2 regions of the Geobacillus sp. C56-T3 genome follow, and region 1 is predicted to be linked to the other one. Evidence: a T-box and tRNA genes for the amino acid it is inferred to sense, from the RefSeq annotation. Region 1 holds a T-box; the other holds one or more tRNA genes.
The links. The T-box of region 1 lies ahead of trpS (tryptophan--tRNA ligase). A T-box ahead of a tRNA ligase gene usually reads a tRNA of that ligase, here a tRNA-Trp.
Positions count from the first base shown of each region.

Region 1 (10,285 bases):
ATCAAAGTAGAAAAGGAAAAGGGAGGAAGAACCGATGGCCGGCTATTTCATCGACTTTGCCATTGCTTCGGCATTGATCGTCGTCCTCACCGCATTGATGGGGAACATCAGCAACACGATCGGAGAGCGGATGTTCGGCCGAAACAAAAGTGGAAAGCATGTCGAGGCCTCTCGCCGCATCCAACAAGGATGGAAAGTCGTCGGGGGAAAAAAATAACGCGCCAAGACAGGCGCATAGGTGGGCGCCGCCTCTTTCACCGTTCGCATCATGCGGCGATGAAGGAGCGGCGCTCTTTTCTATTCTGCTAGGCATACATCGCCCGATACCGCTTATACTCTTCCTCCGAACAAAGCACAAAATGGCCAGGCGTAATTTCACGGAATTCAAGTTCCTCTCCATCTTTGTAGCCATGTTGCGCCGGATCGTAAACGATCCGCTTGCGCGTCCGCTCCGTTTCCGGATCAGGAAGCGGAATGGCTGACAAGAGCGCCTTCGTGTATGGGTGGATCGGATTGCGATACAGCTCTTCTGATTCAGCAAGCTCGACCATTTTCCCGAAATACATGACGCCGATCCGGTCGCTGATGTATTTGACCATCGACAAGTCATGGGCAATAAACAAGTACGTCAACCCTTTTTCACGCTGCAGGCGCTTCAGCAAATTGACGACTTGCGCCTGAATGGAAACGTCAAGCGCCGAAATCGGCTCATCGGCGATGATGAATTCCGGCTCGACGGCAAGCGCCCGGGCGATGCCGATCCGCTGGCGCTGACCGCCGGAAAACTCATGCGGGTAGCGGCTGGCATGCTCGCGGTTCAAACCAACCGTCTCAAGCAATTCATACACGCGTTGCATCCGTTCTTCTTTCGTTTTCGCCAGCCCATGGATGTCGATGCCCTCAGCGATAATATCCGCGACCGTCATCCGCGGATTCAACGACGCATACGGATCTTGGAAAATCATCTGCATTTTCCGATTTAACTCTTTCAGCTCTTTTTTTGATTTTTTGCCGTGCACATTGACCCCGTTAAACAGCACTTCCCCGTCTGTCGCCTCATACAGCCGAATGATCGTCCGCCCCGTTGTCGACTTGCCGCAACCCGACTCGCCGACAAGGCCGAACGTTTCACCTTTATAAATGTCAAAGGTGACGCCGTCGACCGCCTTTACCACCTCACCGCGGCCGGCTGGGAAGTATTGTTTTAAGTTTTTCACCTCGAGCAGCTTTTCTTTAGCCACGCGGTTTTCCTCCTTTCCGGGCGACGATGTCAGCAAACCGTTTCATCCGCTCGCGCACGATAGCCGGCGGTTCCACTTTCGGCGCCATCTCATGCAACAGCCATGTCGCCGCATAGTGCGTATCAGACACTTGGAACATCGGCGGCTCGAGCTCGTAGTCAATTTTGAGCGCATACGGATTGCGCGGCGCAAACGCATCGCCTTTTGGCGGATTTAACAAATCCGGCGGCGAACCCGGGATCGAATACAGCTCCGTATCTTTATGATCAAGGCTCGGCATCGAGGCCAGCAATCCCCACGTGTACGGATGTTTCGGATTGTAAAAAATTTCATCCACCGTGCCGATCTCCACGATTTTCCCGGCATACATCACGGCCACTCGGTCGGCCATGTTGGCGACAACCCCTAAATCATGGGTGATGAAAATAATCGACATGCCGAGCTTTTTCTGAATGTCTTTCATCAACTCCAAAATTTGCGCCTGAATCGTCACATCAAGCGCTGTCGTCGGTTCATCAGCGATCAAAATTTTCGGATTGCACGCCAAGGCGATGGCGATGACAACACGCTGGCGCATCCCGCCGGAAAATTGGTGCGGGTATTGCTTCATGCGCAACTCGGCGTTTTTAATGCCGACCAGCTGCAATAGTTCAATCGCCCGTTTGCGCGCTTCATCTTTCGACAGCTTTTGATGCTTTAAAATCGCTTCCATAATTTGTTTTCCAATCGTCATCGTCGGATTGAGCGACGTCATCGGATCTTGAAAAATCATTGAAATTTTCGCACCGCGGATCGATTGCATTTCTTTCTCCGACAGCTTGGTCAAGTCTTTTCCTTCAAATAAAATTTCCCCTTGCTTAATCCGGCTCGGCGGTGTCGGCAACAGGCGCATCAACGCTTTTGAAGTCACTGATTTCCCAGACCCTGACTCGCCGACGATCGCCAGCGTTTCTCCCTTATACAAGTCGAACGTGACGCCGCGAACCGCCTGCACTTCACCGGCGTGGATGTCAAAGGAAATATGCAAATCGTTCACCTGCAAAATTTTCTCCATCGGTTTCACCCCTTCCGTCGGTTATTTGCGCATTTTCGGGTCAAGCGCATCGCGGATTCCATCTGCCACCAAGTTGAAGCTTAAAATGAGCAAGCTGATGACAACGGCCGGAATAATCATTAAATGCGGATATGTTTGGATCGATTTGTATCCATCATTGACAAGCGAGCCAAGCGACGCTTCCGGCGGACGGATGCCAAGGCCGATAAAGCTCAAAAACGCTTCGGTGAAGATGGCCGATGGAATCGTGAACATCGTCGTAATAATGATCGGGCCGATGACGTTCGGGATCAAATGTTTGAAAATGAGCCGTGATGTCGGCGCTCCGAGCGTCCTTGCCGCCAGCACGTATTCCATGTTCTTTAATTTCAACACTTGTCCGCGCACGATCCGCGCCATCGTCGTCCAACCGGTAATGACCATCGCCAACGTGATGGAAATGATTCCAGGCTCAAAAATCAAAATGAACAAAATGACCATAATTAAATACGGGATGCCGTTTAAAATTTCGATGATCCGCTGCATCACATTGTCGACGCGGCCGCCATAGTAGCCGGAAATGCCGCCGTACGCAATCCCGATCAATAAGTCGATCAACGCCGCCAGCAAACCAATGTAAAGTGAGATGCGCGTGCCATACCACGTTCTCACCCACAAGTCGCGTCCTAAGTCATCCGTGCCAAACCAATAGTACTCTTTCACGCCGCGCTGTTTATACACATCAACGCCGTTCGCATCCCGGCCGTCAAACGGAAGCCAATGAACATGCTCGAGCACCGGGATTTTCGGCGGAAGTTTCGCATGCCGCAAGTTTTGATCTTTATACGTCCGGTCGCTCGCCATCGGGGCGATGATCGCCATGAGCGTCAAAATGATAATCATCACGAGCCCCACGATCGCTGCCTTGTTTTCCCGAAGGCGAAGCCAAGCATCCTGCCAAAACGTCAAGCTCGGACGATTGATTTTTTCCTGCTCACCGACGTTCGGCGGGGCGGGCTGAAACCATTCCGGTGAAAGTTGTTCGTATTGTTGTTTCGCCATCATTTTTTCCCTCCCGCTAACCGGATGCGTGGGTCGACAACCCCGTACAACACATCAACGATAAAGACGGCCAAAATCAACAAGGCGGAATAAAACAACGTCGTTCCCATAATAACCGGGTAATCGTTCAGTTCAATCGAACGGACAAACTGCTCTCCAAGACCAGGGACAGCAAACAGTTTCTCAATGACAAGCGTTCCCGTCATTAAATTGACGGTCATCGGTCCTAAAATGGTAATGACGGGGATAAGCGAGTTGCGGATGGCGTGCTTGATGATAACCCCCGCCTGGCTGATCCCTTTCGCCCGAGCCGTCAAAATGTAGTCAGAGCTTAACACTTCAAGCATTTCCGTGCGCATAAAGCGGGCGATGCTGGCGATGACCCCGACAGACAGCGCCAATGTCGGGAGAATCGTATATTTGAAGCCTTCCCAAAAGGCGACCGGAAGCCATTGCAGTTTCACAGCGATAAAATATTGCAAAAACCCCCCTAACACAAACGACGGGATCGAGGCGCCCAACACCGCAATGACCGTAGCGGTGTAATCTTCCCAATGATTATGTCGAATCGCCGCGACAATTCCGAGAATCAACCCAACGATCGTCCCAAAAACAATCGCCTGAAACCCGAGCTGGGCCGACGGGCCGATTCGATCGCTGATGAGCTCTGTCACTGGGCGGTTGTCATATTGGAACGATACCCCCAAGTCTCCTTTCAACAAATTCCCTAAATATTGAATGTATTGAACAGGCACGGGCTTATCCAATCCGTACTCTTTTAAAATAAGCGCCTTCTGTTCCGGCGTTAATTTCTCTTGGTTCTGAAGCGGCGAACCAGGCAACAGCTTCATTAAAAAGAACGTCAACGTAGCAATGATAAACAACGTGATGATCATATAAACGAACCGCTGAAGCGTATACCGCGCCATGACCGCACCTCCTCTGCTTTTCTATAATCTTCGTTGTTTTTCGACATTTTTCGCCTTATCAGTCAAAAGGAGAGTATATGCCTATGCATATACTCTCCTCCGCATCTCTCAAGAGAACGGTTACTCAATATACGCCCATTTCAAGCTGTAGTCGGCGCCAAACGTGTGCGTGACGAAATCTTTGACGTATTCGCGTTGCAAATACGCAGCGCCGCGTTGGTACAGCGGAGCGATCGGCATTCCTTCAAAGACGATTTTTTCTGCTTTCAGCATCGCATCCCAACGAGCTTGCTCGTCGTTGGCAAGCGTCGTTTGCGCGTCTTTGATCAGCTTGTCGTACTCAGGATTCGACCAGCCTGTTTCGTTGTGCGGGCTTGTCGACGTCCAAAGCTGCAGGAACGTCATTGGGTCTTGATAGTCCGGACCCCAGCCGGAGAACGACAAATCATATTGCATGTTGCTTTCGAGCTTCAGTTTTTGTGCAAACGGTTGTTGCTTAATGTTGATCGTCAAGCCCGGCAAGTTTTGTTCAAGCTGCGCTTTCACATACTCGCCGATTTTCTTCGCGTTGTCGGTGTCATAGTTCAGCAGTTCAAGCGTAAATTTGTCTTTGCCCAGCTCTTTTTTCGCTTGCTCCCACAGTTTTTTCGCTTCGTCCAGATTGTAATTGACCAAATCGCCATTCACATCGCGGAAGTCTTTGCCATCCGGACCGGTGACGAAGTCTTTCGGAACGGTGAACTTCGCCGGAATCGAACCGTTGTTCAAGAGCGTATCGACCATCGCTTGCGTGTCGATTGCCATCGCAATCGCTTTGCGGGCGTTGACGTTGTTCAACGGCTCATGTTTCGTGTTCATGCGCAGCCAGTAGAGCGACGGGTCCAACTTCGTATGGAAGTTTTTGTCGTTTTTATACTTATCGACGAACTCCGCCGTCAAGCCGACGCGGTCCACTTGTTTTGTTTCATACAAGTTGACGGCCGTCGCCGTGTCTTTTACGACTTTCACATTGACTTTTTCCAGCTTGACGTTGTCTTTGTCCCAGTAGTTCGGGTTTTTCGTATATACCCAACCTTGTTCGTGCTTCCACTCGCTCAACACGAACGGGCCGTTGTACAATGTTGTATTCGCTTCCAATCCATATTTGTCGCCTTGAGCTTTGACAAATTTTTCGTTTTGCGGCATAAACGTGCCAAACGCTGTCAAGCCGACGAAATACGGAACTGGGTTTTTCAGCTCGACTTTAAGGGTGTAGTCATCAAGGGCTTTGACGCCGACTTGGTCAAGCGGCACCTTGCCTGTGTTGGCTTCTTCCGCGTTTTTAATGTCGTACATAATGTACGCATATTCCGATTTCGTCTTCGGATCAAGCACGCGCTTCCAAGCGAATTCGAAATCGTGCGCCGTCACCGGATCGCCGTTGGACCATTTGGCATCTTTGCGGAGCTTGAATGTATACGTTTTGCCGTCTTGGCTCACTTCATAGCTTTCCGCGATCCCTGGCACCGGCTTGTTGTCTTTGCCTAAACGGTACAGACCTTCCATGACGTTGTTCAAGACGATAAACGATACTTGGTCGGTGGCGAGCGCCGAATCAAGCGACGGGATCTCTTGGCTTTCAAGCAAGTTCAGCACCTGCTCCTTCTTCTCCGCCGGCTTTTCGCCGCCCTGGCCGCCTTGGGCGTTGTTGTTGTCCTTGCCCCCGCCGCACGCCGCTAAAAACGTCGACAGCGCGAGAAGCAGAACGAGGAATAAAGAGAATCGCTTCTTCACTAAAAAACCCCCCTTAAAGTTTATGTAGTGTATTACAAATCTTCTGAACCATTTGATTTCAGAAGATTGTACTTACATCGCTTATTATATCCTGTGTTAGTATATTTGAAAAGGATTTTTTTATTTTCTTAAATAAAAAAATTTCAAACTACTTATTACAAACGGGATGAGGATCGGATTGCATTTACACCTGCATTGTAACGACTTTTGCCACAATTGTAAACAAAAAATTTCTGCCTACAGAAAAAAGAAAACGCTTACAATATAATTTTTTTGCCCTTCCTCTCAGCTTCGAAGCAAATCTCTCCTGAACTTCCATGTTTCTTCTATATTTTTCAATATAATTTTGTTAATAATTTTGACAATCTTCCCGCCCATATGATTTATGATAAAATAAGCAGTGAGAAGGGAAAGGCGGGAACAGACGATATGAAACAAACGGCTGTGCGGATTGGATGGCTCGTCGCCGCGATGCTGGCGGTGAGCGCACTCATCGTAATAGGGCAAGGAGCATGGACCACGGTGGCCTTTATTAACGTTTCGTTTTTGCTCTCCCTTTTGCCTCTGTCGCTTGGCGGGCTTTTGTTTGTTTATGAACGCGGGTTTTTCAGCGGATTCGCATACGGGTTTCGCCGATTGCGCAGGAATCGAACGAAGGTGGAGCGGTATCTTGAGGAAGCGGCAGCAGAACATGAATCGGATGAGCTGCTCGGTCCGCGGCGTTTCGCCATCACGTATCCGCTTCTCTTTTCTGGTCTGCTTCTGTTTCTGGCGATGATTGCCGCCGGATATGCCGTGCAATAAGGTTGCAACAGCTGAATGTTTTCCGTATAATATAAGGCAAATCTAGGATCAACCGAGCGATGAGAAAGAAGAGTACATATTGGCGATGCCTTCAGAGAGCTTGTGGACGGTGCGAACAAGCGGCTAGCCATATGGAATGGGCTTTCGAGCTTCCCGCCGAACCGGCGACGCAGTAGGCGAGGACGTTTCCCCGCGTTACAGGGACCATGCGCTAAGCATGGGCTGAGCGATTGCGCTTGTCGGCGCAATAAGTAGGGTGGCACCGCGGTCCTACCGTCCCTATCAGAGGGCTGGCAGGGCCTTTTTTATTTTTGCTTGAGGGAGTGAAGATCGATGAAAACCATTTTTTCCGGCATTCAGCCAAGCGGCGTCATCACCCTTGGCAACTACATCGGGGCGCTGCGGCAGTTTGTCGAGCTGCAGCATGAATACAACTGCTATTTTTGCATCGTTGACCAACACGCCATTACGGTTTGGCAAGACCCACACGAACTGCGGCAAAACATCCGCCGCCTCGCCGCTTTGTATTTAGCAGTCGGCATCGACCCGACGCAAGCGACGTTGTTCATCCAGTCAGAAGTGCCGGCGCACGCTCAAGCCGCTTGGATGCTGCAGTGCATCGTTTATATCGGCGAACTTGAGCGGATGACGCAATTTAAAGAAAAATCGGCCGGCAAAGAGGCGGTCAGCGCCGGACTGCTCACGTACCCGCCGCTGATGGCCGCTGACATTTTGCTTTATAACACCGACATCGTCCCGGTCGGCGATGATCAAAAGCAGCATATCGAATTGACGCGGGATCTGGCCGAGCGCTTCAACAAACGGTATGGCGAGCTGTTCACGATCCCTGAGGCGCGCATTCCGAAAGTCGGCGCCCGCATCATGTCGCTTGTCGACCCGACGAAAAAAATGAGCAAATCCGACCCCAACCCGAAAGCGTACATCACACTGCTTGACGATGCGAAAACGATCGAGAAGAAGATCAAAAGCGCGGTCACCGACTCGGAAGGAACGATTCGCTACGACAAAGAAGCGAAGCCAGGCATTTCGAACTTGCTCAATATTTATTCGACGCTATCCGGTCAATCGATCGAGGAGTTGGAGCGGCAATACGAAGGAAAAGGATACGGCGTCTTCAAAGCCGACCTCGCTCAAGTCGTCATCGAAACGCTTCGACCGATTCAAGAGCGGTATCACCATTGGATGGAAAGCGAGGAGCTTGACCGCGTGTTGGATGAAGGGGCGGAAAAAGCAAATCGGGTTGCATCGGAAATGGTGCGCAAAATGGAGCAAGCCATGGGGCTCGGGCGGCGGCGGTAAATAGCCGCGTCCAGCGAAGCCATACAAAAACGGGCAGGCGCCTATCGCCTTGACCCGTTTTTTAATTGACTTTTGGTTCTTGCTCCATTTCCCACAGTTTTTCGAAAAATGGCTGCCCTTTGATCAAGTTTTCGCACAGCTGCTCATGCCGTTCAGACCACCCGTATTTCGTCTCGTTATACAATTGTTCCCACGCTTCATCAAAAGACATTTTTTGAATAGCGGCGTATTTTTCCGGCGCCCATTCCGTATACCAATAGCGCATCTGGGCAGTATTTTTTGTCGAATAAAGCTGGTCAAGCGCCATAAACAACAGCTGTTTCAACTGCCGCTCTTTGCGCGTGAGTCCGCACATCAGTTCCGGAGCCGGCGATAAAATGTGGTATTCTTTTTCATACCTCGGCAGCGGATAGTCCCGTTCCTCCGCTTCGGCCGCCATTTCGTAGACGAGTTGTTCCTGACGCGGAATGAGACGGCTTTTGCGAATCGGGATTTGATAACCGATTGTATCGACAGCCAAAACGCCGGCGCCGTCCGTGACAACGAAACAATAGTCCAGCTGAATGCGTTCATGGTTTTTGCGGACATACGCCTTCTGATGCACATCGTCTAGCAGCGGTTTTGGAAGATCGGACAAGCTGTTTTCAATGTAATGAAACAGGGCCGGGGATACTTTTAACAGCGGCACTTGGTCGAGCAGCTCGATTTGATCGTCCTTGCGCCATTCATGGAAATGGCAGACGTTGTATCCGTTCTCTTCTCCTTCAAACCAGTTGACCCAAATGTCGTGCAGATAAAGCATGCGAGACCCCTCACTTCCAGACGTGTTTGTCCATCAGTATAGGCAGAGGGGGAGAATTTTATTCCATTTCGTCCTCTTTTCCCCTCTAGGGGCTGCGGCTTGGAAACGTCAAGCTCCCCCACATCAAAAGAAGGCCAATAGGGAATAAATAACATTCCACCCTTGTCGAAATATAAGATAAGTATTCGCTAAAACCGCGCTCTGGAGTGATGATGTTCAAATAGGTGATCACCATCATGCCGCCGACGACCGAAAAACCGAAACCGACCAAATAAAAAAACAGGCGGATCACCGGGCTTTCCCTTCCTTCTTGTCCACGTCCTTGTTCTACATATATGTCGGCGCCATGGACAACATGCCTGTTTGCGCCCGATGTCCCTAAGATTCTTGTGATAACCGGACAGCGGCGGTCGCCATGCGGTTTCGAGCTAAGACGCTCCCTGTTCGCCTGAAAAGCCCGCCAACTCCGCGATGTCTTTCGCTTCCATCGTCATCAATTGGGCGAGCGAATATCCTCTTTCTAGGCAACGGCGGACGATGGCATACCCAACGGCATAGCCCCCCATTTTCGGATGCCATCCAAGTCCGTACAAAATGCGGGAAGTATTATGTCGGCAGGGAAAAGACGGTGAAACAAAACAAAAAAGAGAGCCTGACGCTGAACCGAACCCGCCGTTAGTCACGCGTTTTCAGCTCTGCTCAACCAAGGCTCTCCTTTTCATCCATTACACATATTTTTTAAAAATCAATGTCGCATTATGGCCGCCAAATCCAAATGAGTTGCTTAAGACCGCACGCACGTCTTGCTTGCGCGCTTCATTCGGCACATAGTCAAGGTCGCATTCCGGATCCGGTGTTTCGTAGTTGATCGTCGGCGGAATGATGCCGTCGCGGATCGCCAGCACGGAGAAAATCGCTTCCACCGCGCCGGTCGCTCCGAGCAAATGCCCGGTCATCGACTTCGTCGAGCTGACGGCGAGCTTATATGCATGATCGCCGAATACTTCTTTGATCGCCGCCGTCTCATACTTATCATTGTACTCGGTGCTCGTGCCGTGGGCGTTGATGTAATCGATCTCCTCCGGCTTCAGGCCAGCGTCATGAAGCGCTTGGCGCATCGCCCGCACGCCGCCTTCGCCGCCCGGAGCCGGCGCGGTGATATGGTACGCATCGGCGGTCGCACCGTAACCGACAATTTCGGCGTAAATCTTCGCGCCGCGGCGCAACGCGTGCTCCAATTCCTCAAGAACAACGATGCCTGCTCCCTCACCCATGACGAAACCGTCGCGGTTTTTGTCAAATGGGCGGCTCGCCGTTTTTG
Region 1 is NC_014206.1:2,871,611-2,881,895, forward strand. Features, by position in the region: gene GC56T3_RS14170 (hypothetical protein) at 35-217, shown strand; gene GC56T3_RS14175 (ABC transporter ATP-binding protein) at 306-1,241, opposite strand; gene GC56T3_RS14180 (ABC transporter ATP-binding protein) at 1,234-2,295, opposite strand; gene opp3C (oligopeptide ABC transporter permease) at 2,317-3,339, opposite strand; gene opp3b (oligopeptide ABC transporter permease) at 3,336-4,265, opposite strand; gene GC56T3_RS14195 (peptide ABC transporter substrate-binding protein) at 4,386-6,038, opposite strand; gene GC56T3_RS14200 (DUF3899 domain-containing protein) at 6,468-6,842, shown strand; T-box leader at 6,893-7,126, shown strand; gene trpS (tryptophan--tRNA ligase) at 7,176-8,162, shown strand; gene GC56T3_RS14210 (YjbA family protein) at 8,224-8,964, opposite strand; gene GC56T3_RS14215 (hypothetical protein) at 9,050-9,256, opposite strand; partial or broken gene GC56T3_RS18875 (DUF2268 domain-containing putative Zn-dependent protease) at 9,393-9,584, opposite strand; gene fabF (beta-ketoacyl-ACP synthase II) at 9,690-10,285, opposite strand, start outside.

Region 2 (10,285 bases), 1.4 Mb from region 1:
TCGTTCCTTGAAAACTAGATAACCGATTAACATAAGGAAGAAGCCGAGAGCGCAATAGGTTAAGCTAGAAAGGGCGCACGGTGGATGCCTTGGCACTAGGAGCCGATGAAGGACGGGGCAAACGCCGAAACGCTTCGGGGAGCTGTAAGCAAGCGTTGATCCGGAGATGTCCGAATGGGGGAACCCACTGTCCGTAATGGGGCAGTATCCATGCCTGAATCCATAGGGCATGGAGGGCACACCCGGGGAACTGAAACATCTTAGTACCCGGAGGAGAAGAAAGCAACCGCGATTCCCTGAGTAGCGGCGAGCGAAACGGGAACAGCCCAAACCAAGAGGCGTGTCCTTTTGGGGTTGTAGGACCGCTCACGATGGGAGTGAGAAAGGGACGGGGTAGACGAACCGGTCTGGAACGGCCGGCCAGAGAAGGTGAGAGCCCTGTAGTCGAAACTTCGTTCCCTCCCGAGCGGATCCTGAGTACGGCGGGACACGAGGAATCCCGTCGGAAGCAGGGAGGACCATCTCCCAAGGCTAAATACTCCCTAGTGACCGATAGTGCACCAGTACCGTGAGGGAAAGGTGAAAAGCACCCCGGGAGGGGAGTGAAAGAGAACCTGAAACCGTGTGCCTACAAGTAGTCAGAGCCCGTTGATGGGTGATGGCGTGCCTTTTGTAGAATGAACCGGCGAGTGACGATGGCGTGCGAGGTTAAGCCGAAGAGGCGGAGCCGCAGCGAAAGCGAGTCTGAACAGGGCGTGTGAGTACGTCGTCGTCGACCCGAAACCAGGTGATCTACCCATGTCCAGGGTGAAGGCCGGGTAACACCGGCTGGAGGCCCGAACCCACGCACGTTGAAAAGTGCGGGGATGAGGTGTGGGTAGGGGTGAAATGCCAATCGAACTTGGAGATAGCTGGTTCTCCCCGAAATAGCTTTAGGGCTAGCCTCGGGTTTAGGAGTCTTGGAGGTAGAGCACTGATTGGGCTAGGGGCCCAAAACGGGTTACCGAACCCAGTCAAACTCCGAATGCCAATGACTTATGCCCGGGAGTCAGACCGCGAGTGATAAGATCCGTGGTCGAGAGGGGAACAGCCCAGACCGCCAGCTAAGGCCCCGAAGTGCACGTTCAGTGGAAAAGGATGTGGAGTTGCCGAGACAACCAGGATGTTGGCTTAGAAGCAGCCACCATTTAAAGAGTGCGTAATAGCTCACTGGTCGAGTGACTCTGCGCCGAAAATGTACCGGGGCTAAACGTGCCGCCGAAGCTGCGGGATGACCGTTGGTCATCGGTAGGGGAGCGTTCTAAGGGCAGAGAAGCCAGACCGGAAGGACTGGTGGAGCGCTTAGAAGTGAGAATGCCGGTATGAGTAGCGAAAACAGAGGTGAGAATCCTCTGCGCCGAAAGCCTAAGGGTTCCTGAGGAAGGTTCGTCCGCTCAGGGTTAGTCGGGACCTAAGCCGAGGCCGAAAGGCGTAGGTGATGGACAACAGGTGGAGATTCCTGTACCACCTTCTTCCCGTTTGAGCGATGGGGGGACGCAGGAGGATAGGGCGAGCAGGCGGCTGGAAGAGCCTGTCCAAGCCGTGAGGCTGATCCGCAGGCAAATCCGCGGATCATAAGGCCAAGCGGTGACGGCGACGGATGGATCCGGAAGTCCCCGATTTCACACTGCCAAGAAAAGCCTCTAGCGAGGGAAGAGGTGCCCGTACCGCAAACCGACACAGGTAGGCGAGGAGAGAATCCTAAGGCGCGCGGGAGAACTCTCGTTAAGGAACTCGGCAAAATGACCCCGTAACTTCGGGAGAAGGGGTGCTCTTTGGGGTGAAGAGCCCTGAAGAGCCGCAGTGAAAAGGCCCAAGCGACTGTTTATCAAAAACACAGGTCTCTGCGAAGCCGAAAGGCGACGTATAGGGGCTGACACCTGCCCGGTGCTGGAAGGTTAAGGGGAGCGCTTAGCGGAAGCGAAGGTGCGAACCGAAGCCCCAGTAAACGGCGGCCGTAACTATAACGGTCCTAAGGTAGCGAAATTCCTTGTCGGGTAAGTTCCGACCCGCACGAAAGGTGTAACGACTTGGGCGCTGTCTCAACGAGAGACCCGGTGAAATTATACTACCTGTGAAGATGCAGGTTACCCGCGACAGGACGGAAAGACCCCGTGGAGCTTTACTGCAGCCTGATATGGAATTTTGGTATCGCTTGTACAGGATAGGTGGGAGCCTGGGAAGCCGGAGCGCCAGCTTCGGTGGAGGCGGCGGTGGGATACCACCCTGGCGGTATTGAAATTCTAACCCGCACCCCTTAACGGGGTGGGAGACAGTGTCAGGTGGGCAGTTTGACTGGGGCGGTCGCCTCCCAAAAGGTAACGGAGGCGCCCAAAGGTTCCCTCAGAATGGTTGGAAATCATTCGGAGAGTGCAAAGGCACAAGGGAGCTTGACTGCGAGACGGACAGGTCGAGCAGGGACGAAAGTCGGGCTTAGTGATCCGGTGGTTCCGCATGGAAGGGCCATCGCTCAACGGATAAAAGCTACCCCGGGGATAACAGGCTGATCTCCCCCAAGAGTCCACATCGACGGGGAGGTTTGGCACCTCGATGTCGGCTCATCGCATCCTGGGGCTGTAGTCGGTCCCAAGGGTTGGGCTGTTCGCCCATTAAAGCGGTACGCGAGCTGGGTTCAGAACGTCGTGAGACAGTTCGGTCCCTATCCGTCGCGGGCGGAGGAAATTTGAGAGGAGCTGTCCTTAGTACGAGAGGACCGGGATGGACGCACCGCTGGTGTACCAGTTGTCCCGCCAGGGGCACCGCTGGGTAGCTATGTGCGGACGGGATAAGCGCTGAAAGCATCTAAGCGTGAAGCCCCCCTCAAGATGAGATTTCCCACCGCGTGAAGCGGGTAAGATCCCTCGAAGATGACGAGGTCGATAGGTCCGAGGTGGAAGCGTGGCGACACGTGGAGCTGACGGATACTAATCGATCGAGGGCTTGACCTAGTGAGAAAAGTGAAAGCGCCGCGATTAGCTCTCGAAGCCAAATGTTCTTCACCCGCTGGGGTGCTTGCACCCCGAGGGGGAAGGTTATTTGGCAGAAGAGAGCTAGGCGCTGGAACTGGACAGCAAGAAAAGTGGAGGCCGCCCGCTTATCGGCGAGGTGCGCTGGAGGGCCTGCGAGCGGGCTTAGCCCGCCGCAGCAGGACCGAAGCGTCGCGAGCCGATGGCGGCCGGAACTAGACAGCGAAAAGCGCAGGCGAGCGGCTTCTTCCGACGGTTATCTAGTTTTGAGGGAATGAAAAAACTCTTGACAGCTCAGCGCGAATCATTATAATAGTAAATGTCTAAAGAGATGTCATTTCGCAGCAGCTCAGTGACGAGCATTTGCATCATCGGATGAACTGCGAGTTGCCTTGACGCGTCCAGCTTCTTTGAATCGGCTGGCAGAGGAAGAGGCAGGACATCTTGTTGGGAGAATTGACCGTCGTTATGATTCCGCAGTAGCTCAGTGGTAGAGCAATCGGCTGTTAACCGATTGGTCGCAGGTTCGAATCCTGCCTGCGGAGCCATCGTGGAGAGCTGTCCGAGTGGTCGAAGGAGCACGATTGGAAATCGTGTAGGCGTGAATAGCGCCTCAAGGGTTCGAATCCCTTGCTCTCCGCCATTATCCATCAGCATGGCCCGTTGGTCAAGTGGTTAAGACACCGCCCTTTCACGGCGGTAACACGGGTTCGAATCCCGTACGGGTCACTTCTTTGTGGAGGATTAGCTCAGCTGGGAGAGCACTTGCCTTACAAGCAAGGGGTCGGCGGTTCGATCCCGTCATCCTCCACCATCTTAATATAAAAGCTGACTTGCTTTCTCATCATCGCGGGGTGGAGCAACGAGCCTTTGCTTCATCGAATCCGCTTCGAGTTGCCTCGACGCATCTGGCATCTTTGAATCAGCTTGTAGAGGAAGAGGCGACGAACAACAACGATAAGAGCATTGTGCAAATTAATTTACTTTCTTATCGTCGCGGGGTGGAGCAGTCCGGTAGCTCGTCGGGCTCATAACCCGAAGGTCGCAGGTTCAAATCCTGCCCCCGCAACCAAAATTGGTCCCGTAGTGTAGTGGTTAACATGCCTGCCTGTCACGCAGGAGATCGCGGGTTCGAGTCCCGTCGGGACCGCCATCTTTCCAAAAATGCATGATGCAACGAATCATGTGATCGGTGAAATACGGCTCGGCAGCTCGGTCGGTAGAGACGAGCATCCGTTTCATCGAATTCGCATCGAGTTGCCTCGACGCATCCAGCATCTTCGAATCCGCTGGCAGAGGAAGAGGCACAATGCAGCACAAGTAAAGTAGCGTAAAACTTAATATGGCTCGGTAGCTCAGTCGGTAGAGACGAGCATCCGCATCGTCGAATCTGCTGCGAGTTGTCCTGACGCACCCAGCATCTTCGAATTGGCTGGTAGAGGAAGGGACACAAAAGTCATCAACGAACAAGGGAAAAATAAGATACGGCTCGGTAGCTCAGTCGGTAGAGCAAAGGACTGAAAATCCTTGTGTCGGCGGTTCGATTCCGTCCCGAGCCACCATATAATTGATAGCAAGCTGACTTAGCTCTATTGGCAGAGACGAGCATCCGCTTCATCGAATCGGTTGCGAGTTGTCCCGACGCACCCAGCTTCTTCGAATTGGCTGGTAGAGGAAGGGACACAACAAATGAACAATGAGCCACGATTTATATCATAATTATGCCGACTTAGCTCAATTGGTAGAGCAACTGAATCGTAATCAGTAGGTTGCGGGTTCAAGTCCTGCAGTCGGCACCATTCCTTGGAGGGGTAGCGAAGTGGCTAAACGCGGCGGACTGTAAATCCGCTCCCTTTGGGTTCGGCGGTTCGAATCCGTCCCCCTCCACCATCTTAACAAAGGGGCATAGTTTAATGGTAGAACAGAGGTCTCCAAAACCTCCGGTGTGGGTTCGATTCCTACTGCCCCTGCCATTCCTATCATGATTATGGCGACTATGGCGAAGTGGTTAACGCACCAGATTGTGGCTCTGGCATGCGTGGGTTCGATTCCCACTAGTCGCCCTTCACTTACAGCGTTGGGGTATAGCCAAGCGGTAAGGCAACGGACTTTGACTCCGTGATGCGTTGGTTCGAATCCAGCTACCCCAGCCACGGATGCGGAAGTAGTTCAGTGGTAGAACACCACCTTGCCAAGGTGGGGGTCGCGGGTTCGAGTCCCGTCTTCCGCTCTCGATCAAGGCGGCATAGCCAAGTGGTAAGGCAGAGGTCTGCAAAACCTTTACCCCCGGTTCGAATCCGGGTGCCGCCTTCATATCTAATGAATAAAAAAGTGTTGACAGTTGAAAGATGATTTGGTAAATTGTTAATTGTCGCGCCGATGTGGCGGAATTGGCAGACGCGCACGACTCAAAATCGTGTGGGGTAGCCCCCCGTGTGGGTTCGACTCCCACCATCGGCATCCTTGGAATTCGATAGCCCACGATCTAAAATCGTGGAACCCTTGATACGACCGCGTTTGCGGTCGTTTTTCATTTTCTGGGAATTCCGAAAAAACGATAGAATCCGAAAAAATTTTGCACGAATTTTGCATTTCTACCATCTAGATCATCCATGATTTCGTCAATCATCATGTTTTTTTAGTACCCATGATGGATTTGACAAACTGGAGCTTTTCATAAAAGAGTGAAACGATTTTTTCGTAAATGCGACTAATGATAACAAAGGAGGAGGAGATTGGGCTGAAAAGATGGCTTGCTTTCATTGCCGCCGTGTGGAGTGTTTGGTTGGCAGGTTGTAGCGGGCAAACTGACCGCTATGCCATTGAAGGGTATGTCGTGAGAAAAGAAGGGGGGAGCATTTTGGTTGTCAGTTCTGATCCGCAAGATTTTCGTTCCACAGGCGGGCTTAAAGAGTTTTATAATGCCATCTTGGTTTCTAGTGCACCAGCGCGGGTGAACATTGGTCAAAAAGTTCAAGTTTGGATAGATGGGGGGATTGCTGAATCGTATCCAGGCCAAGGGAAGGCGGGCAAAGTATTGGTTGTGCCAAGCTCTCCGCGTGATGGCGCCAGCTTATCGGAGGAGGAGGCGATTCGCCAAGCGTTGAAACAAGAAGAGAGTCGGCTCGAGCATATGATTCCTGTGATTCGGGCTGTTCATTATGACAAACAAGCGGACACTTGGATGATTCAAATAAAAGACGCCCATGAACGAACGGAATTCGACGTTCGGATCAAAGATGAATAAAAGCGTTTTGCCGCATGCGAAGCAAAAGCTGTCCCCCTCTTCCCAGCACGGGGGGAGAGGGGGCAGCTTGTCGATGACGCGCCCAAACAATTCGTTGGATTCCGAAAACAAGTAATTACGAAGACAACGCCGAGACAAGCGGACGGTCCGGCAAGTAGAGCTGGGCGTTGTCGCTTTGGCCGGCCGCGATCCAGTCGCGCAAGCATTTGGCGAGCACCATGCTGTAGACGGCTCCGTTGTCTCCATAGGCATAGACGAAATAGCAGTTTGGATATTCGTCATACACGCATGACCGATTTCGCGCGAATGACCGCACCGGTTTTCGTATAAAAAATGGCCTGGTCTGTTTCGAGTTTTTTTCCGTCTTTAGCATGATCGGAATCATTTGGTTTATTCGTTGCGAAGGAGGAGAACCGCGCCCAACGCTTTTTCGGCTTCATGGCTGGAGCGGCAAATCAAAGGAGACGGGGTGTGTGGAGAAGTGGAAAATTTGTGTTTTTTGAAACATGAATCGGAATAAGACGTACATCATGTAGAGAGTTTTGCAGGAAGAATAAGAACGGCAAACGAAAGGGCTGACAAAAAATGTTGATGGATGAGATGTCGCCTGAAGACAAGCATGTTTCAAGCCAGACACATCCGGGAAGACGCTTGGCCTTCCCGGATGTGATGAGTGCCCCTGTGGATATCCTAAACATGGTTCAAACGCTGTCAAGTTGTTGTGTTGATTTGGGGGAATTTCTTTCGGACAGCCCCCGCGGTTCGTGTCTGGAAGGAATGTTTTTTCCATGTTGCGCTGCACAGCTCGCCCCTTGTCCATTTGTTCCCTTGTCGAGTTATTGCGCTTGCCGCAGGCTGGCGATGGATGCCTCATGTTCAATCGAGCGTTTGGAGAGGATGGCCAAAATGTGCTCGTGGCGTTCTTGGTTGACTTCGATCCTTTTGACAATTTGATCGATTTCCATGACCGCTTGTCGAATAGGAACGAGATCGTCTTTGGTCGCCATCTTTGCTTGAATTTCGTTTACATTGGATTGAAGTTCGTTCACTTTGAATTGGAGTTCATTCACTTTGGACCGGAGTTCAGCCAGTTCCTCTTTGGTCGCCATCTTCGCTTGAATTTCGTTTACGTTGGACTGGAGTCCGTTCACAGTGGAGCGAAGTTCAGCGAGTTCGTCTTTCGTGGCCATTTTCGCTTCGATGTCGTCCACTTTGGATCGGAGCTCGGCGAGTTCGTCTTTGGTGGCCATGTTGGCTTCAATGTTGTTTACTCTTGATTCGATGCTGTCTACTCTCGCCTCGATGCTGTTCACTCTCTCTTCGATGCTGCCCGCTCTCGCTTCGATCTTGTTCAGTTGATTTTTCATCTCGTTGACGTCGGATGTCAAGACGCCGACGCTCGAATGGAGTTGATCGAGCCGATCTAAAATTTGGGTAAGCAATGCTTCCATATGGATCATCCTTTCCAAGTGTGGATTGACGGTGATTCAAAACAGCTATTCATGGCTTTTGTTGCTTTCCTAACGCTGTCTGGACCTTGTTGGTGAAGGGTTTGCCAAAGGAGTTGATCATCCGTGGGCATGTGTGCAGCAGATTTGGGGACATCCAGCTTCCATTTTAGCATAAATCGTATGGGGGGAGACAAGGGATTTTTTGAAGAATTATGATGAAAAGGGGCGACAAGTTCTAGAGTGCTGGTGATTTAGCGCAAAATATGGCTGATTCCTGCTATCTTTCAATTCGAAAAACGCGGCCAATCGGCTTTCTTTTCTGATGAAATGCCATCGATTTGCAGGCCGTTCTCGTTTTTCACCATCCTTCTAGAGGGTGGGTGATTTGGTAAAAAAGACTATCGATTCGCATTCTTTCTCAATTAGAGAAACCCTTGCAAAACCGATTTTCTTTTTCTGTAAAAATGCGCCGCTTTGATCAGCGATTTTCATGCCAGGGTGGGGAGCAACGCTTGCTCATGAATGTTTTTTATTATTGTATTGACAAAGATATTCAATATCAACTATCATCTTAATTGATAAGGATTATCATTATTAAATATAGATTGAAGGGGGAATATGTAACGTGTTGCAGAAAAAATGGACCTCTCTTCTTGCCGTGCTGATGGCGCTGTTCGTGTTGCTTGTGCCGTTGGCTCAACCGGCTGCGCCTGTTGAGGCCGCATCCAAGACAAGGGTGTTTAAGACGGAGCTTGGCAAGCTGGTGATCAAAGGTACCCCGAAGCGGATTGTCACGTTAAGCATGGCGGGGACAGATGCCGTTGTCACGTTAGGCTTAAAGCCAGTGGGGTATACGATTTCCAATTCTGGAACGGTGCCTACATACTTGCGCAATAAACTAAAAGGGGTGCCAAGCGTTGGGGCACTTAGCGCCCCGAGTTTGGAGAGAATCGCAGCGCTCAAACCGGATTTGATCATTATCGACCATGAATTTGAGTTCCATAAAGCGATTATCCCTCAGCTGAAAAAGATTGCGCCAGTAGCGGGATTTCGTGCGAACAGCTACAAAGAAGCGATGAATCAGCTTCTTGTATTGGGAGACATCTTAGGGCGGAAGGCGAAGGCAAAATCGTTTGTGAATCAGTTTTATAAAGAATTGAAATCGCAGCAGGCAAAATTAAAAGATAAAAATCTTCGTGTATTGGGCTTTTTCGTAAATAAAGATGGCATTAATGTATGGCAGGACAACTCATTCTCCGGATCGATTTTTACGGCGCTTAAGGCTGATTATGCATTTAAGGAAAAAGGGGATGAATACTCCGACTTTAAAACAGTAAGTTTAGAAAGAATTTTAGAAATCGATCCAGACGTGCTGTTTGCCTATACGGATCCTGGGAAGAATGACCTGAAAAAAGTGAAAGCCAACCCGATTTGGTTCCAATTAAAAGCGGTGAAAAAGAAACGGGTGGTGGAAGTCAATCGCGATCTTTGGTCTCGCAGCCGGGGACCGTTGGCGGCGAAATTGATTGTAAAAGAAGCGGCATCCATATTAAAACGTTATCAGTAATAGGATGATGCCGGCGAGAGGATGTCATTTTTGACATACGGAAAAAAAGCCATATGGATCAGCGTCATTGCAGGATTGGGCATTGTTTTGTTGATGATCGTTTCTTTAGTCTCTGGTCCGTTTTTTGTGCCGATTCCAAAAGTGCTGGATGTCTTTTTGCATGATGATGGATCCAAAGCACGAACGGTTGTCTGGAATCTACGGTTTCCCCGTGCGCTTTTGGCGGTTTTGATTGGGGCGAATCTGGCGGTCGCTGGAGCGATGATGCAATGTTTAACGAAAAATCCAATGGCCGAGCCAAAAATCATGGGAGTGTCGGCCGGCGCTGCTGCGATGGTTGTTCTCATCGAGTATTTTTTCGCCGGCCTTCCCCTTCTTTTCTTTTCTCCCCTTGTCTTTTTGGGGGCGGCGGTTGGGGGAGCCCTCGTATATAGTTTGTCTCTGAAGAGAGGCGCCCTTTCCCCGGTTCGTTTGACCCTTGCCGGAGTGGCGGTCAGCGCATTTTTGCATGCGATCACCGTGGGAATTTTGGTCTTGCTTGGCCAGGATGCGGCCGCCGTATATGCATGGCTGGCCGGTGGGTTAAACGGCTTGACATGGCGCCATGTTTCGCTGATCGCTCCGTGGTCTCTTGCTGGCTTGCTCCTGTCCATCATGATCGCTTCGAAAATGGATCTGTTGGAGCTCGGCGATGATACAGCCAAAGGGCTTGGTGTTCATGTGGGGATTCTCAAAACTGTGATGGCAGTCATGATTATTATTTTGGCTGGAAGTGCGGTGTCCGTATCCGGGGTCATTGGGTTTATCGGCTTGATCATTCCGCACATCGTCCGAAAAATGGTCGGGGTGAATTATACGTATATCGTTCCGGTCAGCGCCTTGTGCGGAGGAATGTTGCTTTTGACGGCTGACTTGCTTGCACGCTTGGTGGCGCAGCCGATTGAACTTCCTGTCGGGGTGTTTACCGCCGCCATTGGTTGCCCATATTTTTTGTATTTGATTAGGAAGCAGGGCG
Region 2 is NC_014206.1:631,489-641,773, forward strand. Features, by position in the region: rRNA gene GC56T3_RS03270 (23S ribosomal RNA) at 58-2,987, shown strand; tRNA gene GC56T3_RS03280 (tRNA-Asn) at 3,479-3,553, shown strand; tRNA gene GC56T3_RS03285 (tRNA-Ser) at 3,558-3,648, shown strand; tRNA gene GC56T3_RS03290 (tRNA-Glu) at 3,663-3,734, shown strand; tRNA gene GC56T3_RS03295 (tRNA-Val) at 3,744-3,819, shown strand; tRNA gene GC56T3_RS03300 (tRNA-Met) at 4,001-4,077, shown strand; tRNA gene GC56T3_RS03305 (tRNA-Asp) at 4,083-4,158, shown strand; tRNA gene GC56T3_RS03310 (tRNA-Phe) at 4,492-4,567, shown strand; tRNA gene GC56T3_RS03315 (tRNA-Thr) at 4,729-4,804, shown strand; tRNA gene GC56T3_RS03320 (tRNA-Tyr) at 4,811-4,895, shown strand; tRNA gene GC56T3_RS03325 (tRNA-Trp) at 4,905-4,978, shown strand; tRNA gene GC56T3_RS03330 (tRNA-His) at 4,996-5,068, shown strand; tRNA gene GC56T3_RS03335 (tRNA-Gln) at 5,084-5,158, shown strand; tRNA gene GC56T3_RS03340 (tRNA-Gly) at 5,164-5,235, shown strand; tRNA gene GC56T3_RS03345 (tRNA-Cys) at 5,245-5,315, shown strand; tRNA gene GC56T3_RS03350 (tRNA-Leu) at 5,381-5,465, shown strand; gene GC56T3_RS03355 (YobA family protein) at 5,719-6,252, shown strand; partial or broken gene GC56T3_RS19560 (FAD-binding oxidoreductase) at 6,368-6,538, opposite strand; gene GC56T3_RS03365 (hypothetical protein) at 7,089-7,703, opposite strand; gene GC56T3_RS03370 (ABC transporter substrate-binding protein) at 8,329-9,270, shown strand; gene GC56T3_RS03375 (iron ABC transporter permease) at 9,292-10,285, shown strand, end outside.
Region 2: it encodes a tRNA-Trp, which carries the amino acid that the T-box ahead of trpS (tryptophan--tRNA ligase) is inferred to sense. The anticodon was not compared.